Regions from separate parts of the Plantactinospora sp. CA-290183 genome, predicted to be linked through region 1. Evidence: predicted binding sites of a transcription regulator. Region 1 holds the regulator's gene; the other holds the start of a gene.
What was found. The regulator HrcA, encoded in region 1, represses chaperone genes, less so after heat shock. The targets are predictions, from matches to a motif close to GGTTNGCACNCTCNNNNNGAGNGTGCNAACC.

Region 1 (3,876 bases):
TCGTGGATCTCCACGTAGAGGTCACCGGCCGTACCGCCACCCGGGCCCACCTCACCCTGCTGGGCGAGCCGGATCCGCATGCCGTCCTCCACCCCGGCCGGGATCTTGACGGTCAGCGAGCGGCGGGTACGCACCCGCCCGTCACCGGCGCAGGTGGGGCAGGGGTGCGGGATGACGGTGCCGTAGCCCTGGCAGACGGTGCACGGCCGGGACGACACCACCTGGCCGAGGAAGGTTCGCTGCACCGACTGCACCTCGCCCCGACCACCGCACGCCTCGCAGGTGGCCAGGTGCGTGCCGGCCGCCGTACCGGCACCGGAGCAGGTGGTGCAGAGCACCGCCGTGTCGACCGCGATCGGCGCCTCCACGCCGAACGCCGTCTCATGCAGGTCCAGTTCGAGCCGGAGGATCGCGTCGGCACCCGGCCGGGTCCGGGGACGGGGCCCCCGGGAGCCGCCCGCGGCACCGAAGAACGCGTCCATGATGTCCTGGAAGCCGACGAAGGGCCCGCCGGCGCCACCCGGGCCCGCCCCGGGACCGCCACCGGGGGCGAGGGGGTCGCCGCCCAGGTCGACGATCTGCCGCTTCTGGTCGTCCGAGAGGACCTCGTACGCGGCGTTGATGTCCTTGAACTTCTCGTGCGCCTCCGGGTCCGGGTTCACGTCCGGATGGAACTGCCGCGCCAGCTTCCGGTAGGCGCGCTTGATCTCGTCGTCGGAGGCGTCCCGGCTGACGCCGAGAATTCCGTAGTAGTCCTTGGCCACTGCGTTCCGTGTCCTCATGTCTCGCGTTACCGTCCGCCGGTCGTCAGGTCAGTGTCTCGTCGGATCAGTCTGCTGGTCACGTCGGTCGGTGTTCAGTTCTCCGCCAACACGTCGCCGACGTAGCGTGCCACGGCGCGCACCGTGGCAATGGTGCCCGGGTAGTCCATCCGGGTCGGGCCCAGGACGCCGAGCCCGCCGACGATGGTGGCCCCCGGACCGTATCCCGTGCTGACCACCGAGGTCGCGCGCAGGTTGTCGAACTCGTTCTCGTCACCGATCCGGACCCGCAGCGTGCTCGGCTCGACCTCGCCGATCAGCTTGAGCAGGATGACCTCCTCCTCCAGCGCCTCCAGGATCGGCCGCAGCGACCCCTGGAAGTCCAGCAGCCCGGCCCGGGTCAGGTTGGCGGTGCCGGCTAGGGCGATCCGCTCCTCGGAGCGCTCGATGAGCGTCTCCAGCAGGACGGTGGAGAGCGTGGCCATCGTGGCGCGCAGCTCGGCCGGCACCTCGTCGACCAGCACCTGGACCAGCGGCGGGGTGTCGGAGAGCCGGTTGCCGCAGAGCTTCTCGTTGAGGATCCGGCGCAGGTCCGTCACGTCGTCCGCACCCACCGGCGCGGGCAGCTCCACCAGGCGCTGCTCCACCCGGCCGGTGTCGGCGATCATGACCAGCATCAGCCGGGTCGTGGAGATCGGCACCAGCTCCAGGTGTCGTACGGAGGAGCGGGTCAGGCTGGGGTACTGCACGACGGCGACCTGGCGGGTCAACTGGGCCAGCAGCCGCACCGTACGGTGCACCACGTCGTCGAGGTCGACCGCGCCGACCAGGAAGCGCTCGATCGCCCGGCGTTCGGCCGGGGTGAGCGGCTTGACCCGGGAGAGCCGGTCGACGAAGAGTCGGTAGCCGCGGTCGGTGGGCACCCGGCCGGCACTGGTGTGCGGCTGCCGGATGTAGCCCTCCTCCTCCAGCACTGCCATGTCGTTGCGGACGGTGGCCGGGGAGACCCCGAGCTGGTGGCGCTCGACCAGCGCCTTGCTGCCGACCGGCTCCTGGGTGGCGACGTAGTCCTCCACGATCGCCCGGAGTACGTCCAGCTTGCGGTCGTCGAGACCCATCCTCACCTCCCTGCGACGCGCCGACTCCGGAGCCGGCGCGACCGGAGCGGCCCCGACGGTCGGATCACGACACCCATCTTTGGCACTCGACTGTAGCGAGTGCCAGTCTACGACCAAGAACCCCCCGTAGGCGATGATCATTTGGCCGGCCACCCCCCGGCCCCGACAATCCGGCCGGCCAGCTCACCCTACCTCGGGGCACATACCAGGCGCGGCCGGCTATTGTCCAGATTCAATCAGCCGGCCCGTCTGGCGCGCCTTGATCCGGCCCCCTACGGTGGCCCCATGACCGAACCGCCCCGCCCGCCCGGAGAGGGCGGCCCCTGGCCCGACCCGACCTCGCCGCCGCCTCCCGGATCGCATCCGATGCCGGGCGAGGGATACCCGCCACCCAGCTCCGGCGGCGCGGCCTATCCGCCGCCGACCCCGGGCGGGGGCGCCTATCCCCCGCCCACCCCGGACGGCGGCTACCCCCCGGGCGGCGGCTACCCCGGCGGACCGGGCGGCTACCCCGGCGGACCGGGCCCGAGCGGCTACCCCGGCGGACCGGGCCCGAGCGGCTACCCCGGCGGACCGGGCCCGAGCGGCTACCCCGGCGGACCGGGCGGCCACCCCGGCGGACCGGCGCCGGCCGGCTACGCGAACAGCGACGAGAAGACCTGGGCACTGATCGCGCACTTCGGCGGCGTCCTGGTGGGCTTCATCGCCCCGCTCGTCGCGATGCTGGCCAAGGGGAACGAATCACCCACGGTCCGCGCGCACGCCGTCGAGGCGCTGAACTTCCAGATCACCTGGGGGATCGCCACCATCGCCGCCAGCATCCTCGCGGTGTGCAGCTTCGGCATCCTCTCCTTCCTGCCCCTGATCACCCTGGCGATCATGGTGATCTTCGCGATCGTCGGCGGCATCAAGGCCAACGAGGGCAGCCTCTACCGCTACCCGATGAGCTACCGGATGGTGACCTGACCGGCGTCGGGCACCGGTCGAGGTGACCCGTGCGGGGTCCGGCAGCGGATCCCGCACGGACGCATCCGCGGTTCAGGGCAGCAGGTCCCGGACGACCGCGTCGGCGAGCAGCCGCCCGCGCAGCGTGAGCACGGCCCGGCCCACGTCGTACTCCGCCCCGTCGAGCAGCCCCGCGTCGCGCGCCTCGGCCGCTCCCGACCGGCCCGCGTCGTCCAGCACCGCCAGCGGCAACCCGGAGGCCAACCGGAGCCGCAGCATCACGTCCTCCACCCGCCGGTCCGCCGCCGACAGCAGCTCCCGGCCCTGCCCGGGTGACTCCCCGGCGCCGAGCCGCGCCGCGTACGCGCTCGGATGCTTCACGTTCCACCAGCGGACTCCGCCGACGTGGCTGTGCGCGCCCGGCCCGAGGCCCCACCAGTCGCCGCCGGTCCAGTAGAGCAGGTTGTGCCGGCACCGCGCGGCCGGCGTCCGGGCCCAGTTGGAGACCTCGTACCAGGAGAAACCGGCACCGGAGAGCGCGGCCTCCGCGGCCAGGTAACGGTCCGCCGCCACGTCGTCATCGGGGTACGGCAGCTCGCCGCGCCGCATCCGGACGGCCAGCCGGGTGCCCTCCTCCACGATCAGGGCGTACGCGCTGACGTGGTCGACCCCGGCGGAGATCGCGGCGTCCAGCGAGGCCGCGAAGTCCTCGGCGCTCTCCCCCGGCGTGCCGTAGATCAGGTCCAGGTTGACGTGGTCGAACCCGACGTCCCGGGCCTCCCGGGCGGCGGCCGTCGCCCGACCGGCGGAGTGCCGGCGGTCCAGGATGGCGAGCACCCCGGGCGCGGCCGACTGCATGCCCAGCGAGATCCGGTTGTAGCCGGCCGCCCGCAGCTCCTTGAGCGACTCCGGCGTCACCGACTCGGGGTTGGCCTCGGTGGTCACCTCGACGTCGCCGGCCAGACCCCAGAGCCGGTCGATGCCGTCCAGGATCCGGGCCAGGTCGTCCGGGGGCAGCAGGGTCGGCGTGCCGCCGCCGACGAAGACCGTGT
Region 2 (3,876 bases), on a different contig from region 1:
CTCCCTGATCACGCGGATCTGGTTACGCGGACCTGGTTACGCGGACCTGGTTACGCGGATCTTGGTGGGACGTGGCTAGAAGCCGGGGCCGTGTTGGTGGCCGTGACCGTGACCACCGGCGGCGGGCTCCGCCTTCTCCGGCTTCTCCACCACCAGGGTCTCGGTGGTGAGGAGCAGGCCGGCGATCGACGCCGCGTTGGTGACCGCGTTCCGGGTCACCTTCACCGGGTCGATGATGCCGGACCTGACCAGGTCGCCGTACTCGCCGATCGCGGCGTCCAGGCCGGTGCCCCAGTCGCTTTCGGCGACCTTCTGCACGACCACGTAGCCGTCGTGCCCGGCGTTCTGGGCGATCCACCGCAGCGGCTCGACCAGCGCCTTGCGGACGATCGAGACACCGACCTTCTCGTCACCGGTGAAGCCGAGGCCGTCGTCGAGCACCGTGGCGATCTGCGCCAGTGCGGCGCCACCGCCGGGCACCGTACCCTCCTCGACCGCGGCCTTGGTCGCGGCGATGGCGTCCTCGATGCGGTGCTTGCGCTCCTTCATCTCGACCTCGGTCGCGGCACCGGCCTTGATGACCGCGATGCCACCGGAGAGCTTCGCCAGCCGCTCCGACAGCTTCTCGCGGTCCCAGTCGGAGTCCGACGCCTCGATCTCCTTGCGGATCTGGGTGACCCGGTCGGCGACCTCGTTGTCCCGGCCACGGCCGTCGATGATCGTGGTGTTGTCCTTGTCCACGACCACGCGCCGGGCGCTGCCCAGCACCTCGAGGCCGACCGAGTCGAGCTTGTAGCCGAGCTCGGGGGCGACCACCTCGCCACCGGTGAGGATCGCCATGTCCTGCAGCATCGCCTTGCGGCGGTCACCGAAGCCGGGGGCCTTCACCGCGCAGACCTTGATGGTCTTGCGGATCGAGTTGACCACCAGGGTGGAGAGCGCCTGGCCCTCGACATCCTCGGCGACGATCAGCAGCGACTTGCCGGTCTGCAGGATCTTCTCCAGCAGCGGCAGCAGCTCCTCGATCGAGGAGATCTTCTGGGTGGTGATCAGGATGTGCGGCTCGTCGAGCACCGCCTCCTGCGCCTCGGTGTCCGTGACGAAGTTGGGCGAGATGAAGCCCTTGTCGAACTGCAGGCCCTCGGTGACCTCCAGCTCGGTGGCGAGCGTCGAGCCCTCCTCGACCGTGATCACACCGTCGCGACCGACCTTCTCCATCGCCTCGGCGATCAGGTCGCCGATGGTGGCGTCCTGGGCGGAGATCGTCGCGACGTGCGCGACCGACTGCCGGTCGGCGACCTCGACGGCCTTCTCCAGCAGCGCCGCGGAGACCCTCTCGGCCGCCGCGTCGATGCCCCGCTTGAGCGCGGCCGGTCCGGCACCGGCGGCCACGTTGCGCAGACCCTCCCGGACCATCGCCTGGGCGAGCACGGTCGCGGTGGTGGTCCCGTCGCCGGCGACGTCGTTGGTCTTCGTCGCCACCTCCTTGACCAGCTGCGCGCCGAGGTTCTCGTACGGGTTGGTGAGTTCGATCTCCTTGGCGATGGTCACACCATCGTTGGTGATCGTCGGCGGGCCGAACTTCTTGTCCAGCACGACGTTGCGCCCGCGCGGGCCGAGGGTGACCTTGACCGTGTCGGCGAGCTTGTTGACACCGTGCTCCAGCAGGTGCCGGGCGTCATCCGAGAAGCTCAGAATCTTCGCCATGTATTACTGGTCCCTTCACGCAGCGCTGCCCCGGCCCGGCGGGGCCGGTCCGGGGCAGCGTCACTGATCAGTCAGTCAGATCACTTCTCGATGACGGCGAGGACGTCGCGGGCGGAGAGCACCAGGTACTCCTCGCCGGCGTACTTGACCTCGGTGCCGCCGTACTTCGAGTAGAGGACCGTGTCGCCGACGTTGACGTCAACCGGAACCCGGTTGCCCTTGTCGTCGATCCGGCCCGGGCCGACAGCGAGGACGGTGCCCTCCTGCGGCTTCTCCTTGGCGGTGTCGGGGATCACGATGCCCGACGCCGTGGTGGTCTCAGCCTCGTTCGCCTGGACCAGGATCCGGTCCTCGAGAGGCTTGATCGCAACCTTGGTCGCGGTAGTCACGGGCATACCCTCCTGGGGTACTTGGTTTCAGTGCCGGCCAGCGGGCTGACCAGCGTCAATCTGCCACATGCCACCGGGCGGGACCGTCGTCGCGGGTGCCGGTCCGCCTGGCGTTCAGCCCCCGGACACAGGCCCGGAAGCTGGCACCCTCGGTCTGAGAGTGCTAACCGCAGGTTATGCCGACGGCTAGCACTCCGTCAAGGAGAGTGCCAACCCGACACGCCCCGGCCGGGACCGGGTGGCCACAATGAGCAGGTGGATCTCGATCAGTTCGCCGCCCTGCGTACCCCCGCGGGGGTGACCGCACTGGCCACGGCCGCCGAACTCGCCGGCGGCGATCCACTGGCGGCGGCCGCCGCGCTGCGTGCCCCGGGCGTACCCGCCGGGCTCGCCGCCGCCGCGCTCACCCAGGCCGAGCTGCGCCGCCGCGCCGAGCCGAAGTTCGGCCCGGCCGCGACGCGGATGTTCTTCACCCGGGCCGGCCTGGAGCAGGCGACCCGCGCCGTCGTCTCCGCCCGCCGCGCCGCCCGGTTGCGCGCCGCCGGGGTGCGCACCATGGCCGACCTCGGTTGCGGCCTCGGCGCGGACGCGATCGCCGCCGCCCGGGCCGGCATCCGGGTGTACGGCGTGGAGGCCGACCCGCTCACCGCGGCGATGGCCGGCGCGAACGCGGCGGCGGTCGGCGTGCCGGACCTGTTCACGGTGAGCCTGGCCGACGCCACCCGGTTCGACCCGGCCGACGCCGACGGGGCCGGCAGCGGGGTGGACGCGGTCTTCTGCGATCCGGCGCGACGGCGGGCCGGTACCGGGCGTCGGGTCTTCAATCCCGCCGACTACTCCCCGCCGTGGAACTTCCTGCTCGACCTCGCCGGGCGGGTCCCGCGGGCGGTGTTCAAGATCGCCCCGGGCATCGACCACGCCCTGCTGCCGGCGGACGCCGAGGCCGAGTGGGTGAGCGTCGACGGCGACCTGGTCGAGGCCGCACTCTGGTGCGGCCCGCTGGCGGCGGTGCCGCGCCGGGCAACCGTGCTGGCCGGGGCGGCGGTGCACGAACTCACCGGCTCCGGCGCCGCCCGCGCCCCGGTCGGTCCGCTCCGCCGCTACCTGTACGACCCCGACCCGGCGGTCGTCCGGGCCCACCTGGTCGCCGAGTTCGCCGACACCGTGCGCGGCGGCCTCGCCGACCCCGACATCGCGTACGTCTACTCCGACGCGCCCGTGGCCACGCCGTTCGCCCGGTGTCTGGAGATCGTGGACACCCTGCCGTTCTCGCTGAAGCGGTTGCGCACCCTGCTGCGCGGGCGCGACATCGGCCGGGTGGAGATCCTGAAGCGCGGTTCGGCGCTCGAACCCGAACGGCTCCGCCGCGACCTGCGGCTGACCGGCACCCGGCCGCTCAGCCTGGTGCTCACCCGGGTGGCGGACGCGCCGACGGTGCTGCTCTGCCACCCGGTGCCGGGCCGGGGGTAGGGTGCGGCACTGTGGCGGGTAACGGAACACCGGCGACGGCGCTGCTGACCCGGCAGCGGGTACCGCACACGCTGCACCCGTACGACGTCGCGCCGGACACCCCGAACTACGGCGCCGAGGTGGCCGCCGCCCTCGGGGTGCCTCCAGAGCGGGTCTTCAAGTCGCTGGTCGCCGCCGTGGACGGGGCGCTGACCGTGGCGGTCGTACCGGTCACCGGCGAGCTGGACCTCAGGACGCTGGCGGCGGCGGTGGGCGGCAAGCGTGCGGCCCTGGCCGACCGGACGCTGGCGGAGCGGACCACCGGCTACGT

Region 2: groES (co-chaperone GroES) is a predicted target of HrcA. The motif match lies at 2,235-2,265, and genes of this name have one in related genera.

Annotation. Positions count from the first base shown of each region.
Region 1 is NZ_JBNJMX010000024.1:50,720-54,595, reverse strand. Features, by position in the region: gene dnaJ (molecular chaperone DnaJ) at 1-764, opposite strand, end outside; gene hrcA (heat-inducible transcriptional repressor HrcA) at 857-1,879, opposite strand; gene ACQEUR_RS22340 (DUF4870 domain-containing protein) at 2,165-2,845, shown strand; gene hemW (radical SAM family heme chaperone HemW) at 2,918-3,876, opposite strand, start outside.
Region 2 is NZ_JBNJMX010000001.1:744,093-747,968, reverse strand. Features, by position in the region: gene groL (chaperonin GroEL) at 76-1,707, opposite strand; gene groES (co-chaperone GroES) at 1,788-2,102, opposite strand; gene ACQEUR_RS03605 (THUMP-like domain-containing protein) at 2,352-3,566, shown strand; gene ybaK (Cys-tRNA(Pro) deacylase) at 3,578-3,876, shown strand, end outside.